DNA from 2 places in the Paenibacillus sp. S28 genome. Region 2 is predicted to be linked to the other one. Evidence: a T-box and tRNA genes for the amino acid it is inferred to sense, from the RefSeq annotation. Region 2 holds a T-box; the other holds one or more tRNA genes.

Region 1 (3,411 bases), on a different contig from region 2:
TTGAAAGGCCGTCAAGTCGCCGTCACCGTTCTTCTGTACTGCGATAAATTGTTCTCTTCCTGGGTTTCCCATCGATATCCACTCCTTAAGTTGTCATGATATATCAAGGTGACATATGGATATCGTTCCCTGAGAACAAGGATTTATGCGAAGAAATGAAGCCTACAGTGTTTTCTTCATACGGACATGCGGAATGCCCGCGTCATCGAACGGCTCCTTGGAAATGACCTCGTAGCCTTGTTTTGCATAGAACTGTTCAGCTTGGCACTGAGCATCCAGGATGGAATAGGCCAGCCCCAGTTCCCTCGCACGCTCTTCCATCGCCATCAGCAAAATGCGGCCGAACCCGTGGGTGCGGAACTCGCGGCGAACCGCGATTCGCTGCATCTTGGCGGTATCGCTGTTATAATAAATGATCCGGCCGGTGGCCACATACTGATCCTTGTCCTGAAGGAGGATATGATGAACATTTTCGCTGATCACATCGTATTCGTCGATCTCCAGGTCGGCGGGCACGTTTTGTTCCTTGACGAACACCTCCTGGCGGATGTCCAGCGCATGTTCCAGCTGCTCGGGGGTCGTCACGTATACTATTTCTGCAGGCATCGGTTACCCTCTCTTTCATGCAATCAATATAAAAAACACGGCTGAATCATTATACAAAAAAATGATTTTCCTGTATAGTTGACTCATGAGAGCTCTATGGAAGGGAGACCATGGATCGTTATGGGCATGACCATTGCGCTGATCGTCATTTTATCAGCCATCTTGATCTATTCATTCATTTATGTCATCCAAAAAGGGTATTCACGCAAATGGGATGAGGAATAAGAAAAACGTTTATCGACGAACACTAAGGAAACCGAATCTCCGATGCAAATACTTTCTTATATCTAAAATAAAACAAGGGCCGGTGCAGTCGGAGCACGGGCCCTATGTCTTGTTCAGGGGAATCAGGGCGGCGTAATAGGGCCCTTGGAATACACATCCTCGCTGACCGATTTGCCGTAAACGTCCAGCATAATCGGTGAATCGGACATTGTTGAACCGGGCTTGATCGGCTCATGCGCATCCGAAAACTCACCCGCGGGGGAGCATCCGGCAAGCAGCAGGCACATCCCTGCCGCAAGCAGCCCGCCTTTGTTCGGCATACCGTGCCACTCCTTCTGCTTCGAAATATACTTTAGTTTTCGCCCGTTTGGATAGCTTCTAATCATGAGCGGCAAACAAATTGTGCATGCCATTCACCGTGAGCAAAATAAAATGATTGACAGCTAACTACGGCGCTGCTATTATATTAAATGTATCTGACTTATACGATCTGCTAGCTCAGCTGGGAGAGCACCATCTTGACAGGGTGGGGGTCAGTGGTTCGAGCCCACTGCAGATCATCTATAGAAACCCTTGAAGCTTAAGGCTTCAAGGGTTTTTTGTTATTTTCACACAGAGTTTTGGCCCTGTCCCGTTAAGATAATCATCTATTTTATTCTCACAGGGACCTCCGCCGTGTTTGCGAAGGAAACCGTTACATACGATATCTCAGGTTTCACATTTTCCAACAAAGGTGGGGTAACCAAATGGGTAAATTCTTTTTCCACGAACATGATCACCGTCGTCACTGTCATGTCCGCAGACCAAAACCAGTCATCCTCAAAAAAGAAATCAAGAAAACGATATTCGTCAAAGTCGACTGGGAACCTGTAATCAAAAAAGTCCACAAAGAAAAGCATGTTTCCTGCCATAAGATTCACAAACAGCACCACCACTTCAAAAAACGCCACCATAAAAGATGCCACTGTCGCGATCATCACTTCGGTGGAGAAATGTATTAATTCCGGATTTTTCGGATGAAATCAACACGACACCTCCCTGATCGCACGCCCGGGAACTTGGTTCCCGGGCGGCATCTATTTTATAAATCACACCGAACATCCGATAACATAGATGTTACCCATTTTACATAGAGGAGGCTTATGATGGATATCCCTGCTTTATCGATGGCCATGAGCCAGTCCCGGCTGGCTCAAAATGTGAGCATTCAGGTGCTTAAAATCGCTAAGGATCAAGCCTCGCAGGACGGTCAATCCCTGGTCAAAATGCTGGATAGCAGCGCCGTACCCCATTTGGGAAACCGTCTAGACATCCGGATTTAGCTGCTCTGTTTTCTTTTCTGCCCCTCCAGACGGAGGGTTTTTTTATTTTTCAGCACATCCGTTCAAATTAAATTCATATTTTAGGTCCATATCCCCACCAATCAAACATCCGTTCTCTATCCAACAGACGAAAATTATCTTATGATAAAGATAGTTATTGATACAAAAGTCTTACCAGTATGTGGATACGGGAGAATAGTCTCATGGAAAAGGAAATTGAAATGGCGATCCGCCGCGGCCATCAATTATTCGTTCAAAATTTGGATGGTGAATCCATTACCGGCATCCCCGAGAAATCCGATGATCCGGGCACTTTAAAGATGCGGACGGTGTATGGCTCCATGTGGATTCCGCTGGATGAAGTCGGCCATCTGTCACGCCTCATTCATATTCGTTAATATTCGCTGCCCTGCCTGGGCGGCTTTATTTTTTTATATAACGATTATCCTTTCGGCTCGTAAGGTGCAGGAAAATGTGGTTCATCGGCGCGTGGAACGGTTTATCCTTACATATAAGGAACACACTATGGAAGTACCAACGATTCTATTGGAAGGACGTGTGGCGATGAATAAACCGAATGAAGAGGATCGTTTCCCCGGGGTCGACCCCATTCCGGATCCCGATCATGAAACGCCCTCATCCACGGACATGATTGAAGACGTGCTGGAAGAAGGGGCGCGGGAATTGAAGAAAGGTAAACATCCGTCGAACGGGGATTCACCGGACCATCAAGGGTAACGCGTTCCCTCACTGTTCTGGAGACGTTTACGGGCACAAAATAACCCGATGCCGCCGTGGCATCGGGTTATCGTTGTTTAGGAGCGCACTGAAGCGCTCAGCAGCGCTGCCAGCTTATCCGGGTAGTCGGTGATGATACCTGCTGCCCCTGCGTCGATAAGACGCTGCATTTCCTTTTCTTCGTTGACCGTCCATGGGTGGTATACTTTACCGGCTGCCTTCGCTCCCGCCACAAATTCTGGCAGCACCGCAAAATGGTAGGCGTGCAGGGCGTCGGCTTCAACGCTGCGGGCATACTCCCACGGCTCATACAGTCCCTCCATGTACAAAATGCCAGTGCGGATTTCAGGCGCGAGCTGCTTGCAGAGCCGCAGGGAATAGTGATTGAAGCTTGAGATGACGATCCGCTCGCTCAGGTTATAGCTTCTTACCATGTCGATGACCTTTTCCTCAAGCCCTGCATAAGGTACCTTCGTATTTTTCAACTCGATGTTGACGACGGTCCCGGTGTCCTGAACCA
Region 2 (3,411 bases):
GGTGCTTCCGCATTTGGAGCATTGGGTTACATCCTCGTGCGCGACGTGGATCTCACCGCAGGATTCACAGTACCAAGCCGGAATCCGGTGTCCCCACCACAACTGACGCGAAATACACCAATCCCGGACGTTTTCGATCCAGTTCAGGTATGTTTTCTCGAAACGCTCCGGAACAAAACGTACCCCTTTGCCTGCCTTTTGCGCCTCGATGGCTCTTTCTGCGAGCGGCTGCATTTTAACGAACCACTGCGTCGACAAGTAAGGCTCGACTACGGCGCCTGTGCGCTCGCTGTGCCCTACCTGGTGCACATGGTCTTCGATTTTGATCAGCACGCCGAGGTCCTTCAAATCCTGAACGATCTGCTTGCGGCAATCGGCCCGGTCCATGCCTTCGTACTTCGCAGCCTGGTCATTCATCGTGCCGGTCTCGTCCATCACGATGATTTGCGGCAGATCGTGGCGCAATCCCACCTCAAAATCGTTCGGATCGTGTGCCGGGGTAATTTTTACGGCGCCGCTGCCGAATTCTCGTTCCACGTACTCGTCGGCAATAATCGGAATCTCGCGTCCAACTATCGGAAGCACGAGCATCTTGCCGATCATGTCCTTGTAGCGCTCATCTTTCGGATGAACCGCTACCGCCGTATCGCCAAGCATCGTCTCGGGACGCGTGGTCGCTACCGTAATGTGGCCGCTTCCGTCCTTCAGCGGATACTGCAAATGATACAGATGGCCGTTGACTTCTTTATATTCAACTTCAATATCGGACAAGGCGGTTCTGGCGGCCGGATCCCAGTTAATGATCTTTTTGCCGCGGTAGATCAGCCCTTTTTCATAGAGTTTCACGAAAACTTCGCGAACCGCCTTCGACAGACCTTCGTCAAGCGTAAACCGCTCTCTGGAGTAATCCAGGGAAAAGCCCATTTTGGCCCACTGTTCATGAATCGTTTCCGCGTATTGGTCCTTCCATTCCCATACTTTCTCCAGGAACTTCTCGCGCCCCAGGTCGTGGCGGCTAATATTCTGCTCACGCAGCTTCTGCTCCACCTTGGTCTGCGTCGCGATGCCCGCATGGTCCGAGCCCGGAAGCCACAAGGCGTCGTATCCCTGCATCCGCTTCGTGCGGATCAGAATATCCTGCAGGGTAAAGTCAAGGGCGTGCCCGATATGGAGCATCCCCGTTACGTTTGGCGGCGGAATCACGATCGTGTACGGCTCCGCCTCGGGCTTCTGCCCGGCTTTGAAATACTGGCCGTCGATCCAGTATTTGTACCATTTCTTCTCGGCCGATTTCGGGTCATACGTCGTCGGCATCCCGGTTGTTGCTTGGTTTTCCTGGTCTGTCATATTGTTCATCCTCCATCACAAGATCAGCTTTGCCAAAAATACAAAAAACCTTTCGTCCTCAAAGGACGAAAGGCTGTTCTTTCGCGGTACCACCTTTGTTTTGCGACAAGCAGCACAAACACGCATGCCCCCCGCAACACTCCATACAGATAACGGCTGCAGCCGGCCGGCTCTACCTCCCGCGCCTTCGAACGCAGGTGCTCAAACCGACAACTTCCGGGCGACTTCGGACAGCTGCATCCTGCGGAATCTTCCAGCGCTGCAATTCCGCTCTCTGAAGGGCAATACCGCCTACTCTTCCCGTTCATCGTTTTTTTGAAGATGGTTAAATGGATTCATTTTCAGCGAAGCTGAAGCGATTCATATCGCAAGAAAAACTTCCGTCAAATACGGGATGTCTTCTGTAATTGACGTTCATTGATGTTTTTCTGCAAAACATATACTCCATAATAACGCGCTTCATGTCGATAGTCAACTTCCCTTGGCCCAAAGTGCAGGACCATTTTCCCGTGTTCAGGCAGGCCACATCCCGGGAACAAAAAAAAGCCCGGCGCAACAAAGCGCCAGGCTCTTCGGATTGCATCAAAAACGTTACGGGATGTACAGAACTTGACCTTCCTGCACGGTCTGGTCCGCCAGCCGGTTGTACAGCACTAGCTCCCGCGGCGTCAGCTGATAACGGTCGGCGATCGTCTCGAGCGTCTCTTCCCGCTGAACGATGCACAGCCGGACCTTACGGAAAGGAGTCTGCTCGGAGATACTGCCGAGGAACAGGTTCTTCCATTTGATATCATCGGCTTCAGCAGCACCCGCGCTGGCGGCGGCATCAGCAGCCTGCTGCTCCTCCTGTGCCTGCTGGTACTCAAGCTCCTTGATCGAACGGCTTGAGGACAAGATCGAGGAAAAACCGATCGCTTCCTTCTCGCCGGACTCGGGTTCCTTCTTGCTTCCGAGCGCAATCCGCATTTCCCGGTCTTCAGGCGGTTCTTCCTGCTGAACTTTATCCTGGAAAGCTCCAAACGGGAACGTAGGCTCGCTGAACGGGTCTTTACCCGCCGCGTTCAAATAGATGTCTTCTTCCTGTTCTTCATCCGCCTGAACCGCCGTCGCTTCCGGATGCAGCAGCTCCGACTCCTCTTCATGCTCAAAATGCCACTTGTTCGGGTACTGGGGCTCCGCTGTCCGGTCTGATGGTTCCTTGTCCGTATGTAAAGCGGATAATCCGGCCACCTGCGGCGGAGGCGCTGCCGCTTCCCGCTCAGGTTCGCGGGCAAATTCCCATGCGGTAGACGGCGCAGTTTCACGGGAATCGGACGCCTGAGGCACAGCCGCTTCCTCCGGCTCGGACGGAGGAACAGCAGCCGCTTGCCATACGGCTTCCCAGGCTGCCGCTTCCCGTGCTTCATCCGAGTCATCGGCTTCCGTGGCTTCGATCGGAACCTGTTCCGGCTGCTCTGCCTGAATTTGGGACTGAGGCGGCGCAAAGGACGGAGCCGGTGCGGTCCAGACAGGCGCAGGGTCGTCCGGCGGCGTGAATTCACGCTGTTCCGGTTCTGCCGAAGCCGGTTCTTCCTCCCGCTCTTGCGCGAAGATAGCCGCTTCCTCCGGAATGTCCTCATCCGGTGCATGAACCACCGTGAATTCGTCCGCTTTCCAGGCGGGTGATTCCGCGACCTGAGTCTCGATGCCGCGCAGAGAGAGAACGCCCGTAATATTCAGGCTTCGTTTGGACAGCAGGTCGACGTCGAAATTTTCGATTTCCACCGCAATGTCATCCAGCGAGGTTACCCGGTTCAAGGGAACCGTAATTTCCACTGGAATGAAATGCTCCAGCCGCTGCGTCCCTTCTTCCTCACCTTCGCTTCTGTACAGCCCCGACAGGAGCAGATGCCCGCGCAGACTGGCTTGTTCGTCCTGGCTGATCACTTGAATATGCGGAAGCAGCTCGATTTCCTCGAGTTCTTCGATTCCCGCCACGTCTTCGTTTAAATGAATGCGTTCGTAAATGTCAAAGCGTAAACCGTAGGACTGGTCAAACACAAATAACGTCCTCCTTTTCGGCAT

Evidence for each region. A T-box is a leader RNA that pairs with one kind of tRNA and senses whether it is charged. The one in region 2 lies ahead of IAE55_RS25995 (valine--tRNA ligase), so its partner is inferred to be a tRNA-Val.
Region 1: it encodes a tRNA-Val, which carries the amino acid that the T-box ahead of IAE55_RS25995 (valine--tRNA ligase) is inferred to sense. The anticodon was not compared.

The regions. Positions count from the first base shown of each region.
Region 1 is NZ_JACVTM010000002.1:378,212-381,622, reverse strand. It holds gene IAE55_RS06160 (DUF3892 domain-containing protein) at 1-72, opposite strand, end outside; gene IAE55_RS06155 (GNAT family N-acetyltransferase) at 163-606, opposite strand; gene IAE55_RS06150 (hypothetical protein) at 954-1,151, opposite strand; tRNA gene IAE55_RS06145 (tRNA-Val) at 1,319-1,391, shown strand; gene IAE55_RS06140 (hypothetical protein) at 1,479-1,808, opposite strand; gene IAE55_RS06135 (YjfB family protein) at 1,974-2,153, shown strand; gene IAE55_RS06130 (hypothetical protein) at 2,357-2,551, shown strand; gene IAE55_RS06125 (hypothetical protein) at 2,718-2,891, shown strand; gene IAE55_RS06120 (glycerophosphodiester phosphodiesterase) at 2,969-3,411, opposite strand, start outside.
Region 2 is NZ_JACVTM010000014.1:30,322-33,732, forward strand. It holds gene IAE55_RS25995 (valine--tRNA ligase) at 1-1,347, opposite strand, end outside; T-box leader at 1,406-1,664, opposite strand; gene IAE55_RS26000 (LysM peptidoglycan-binding domain-containing protein) at 1,939-3,387, opposite strand.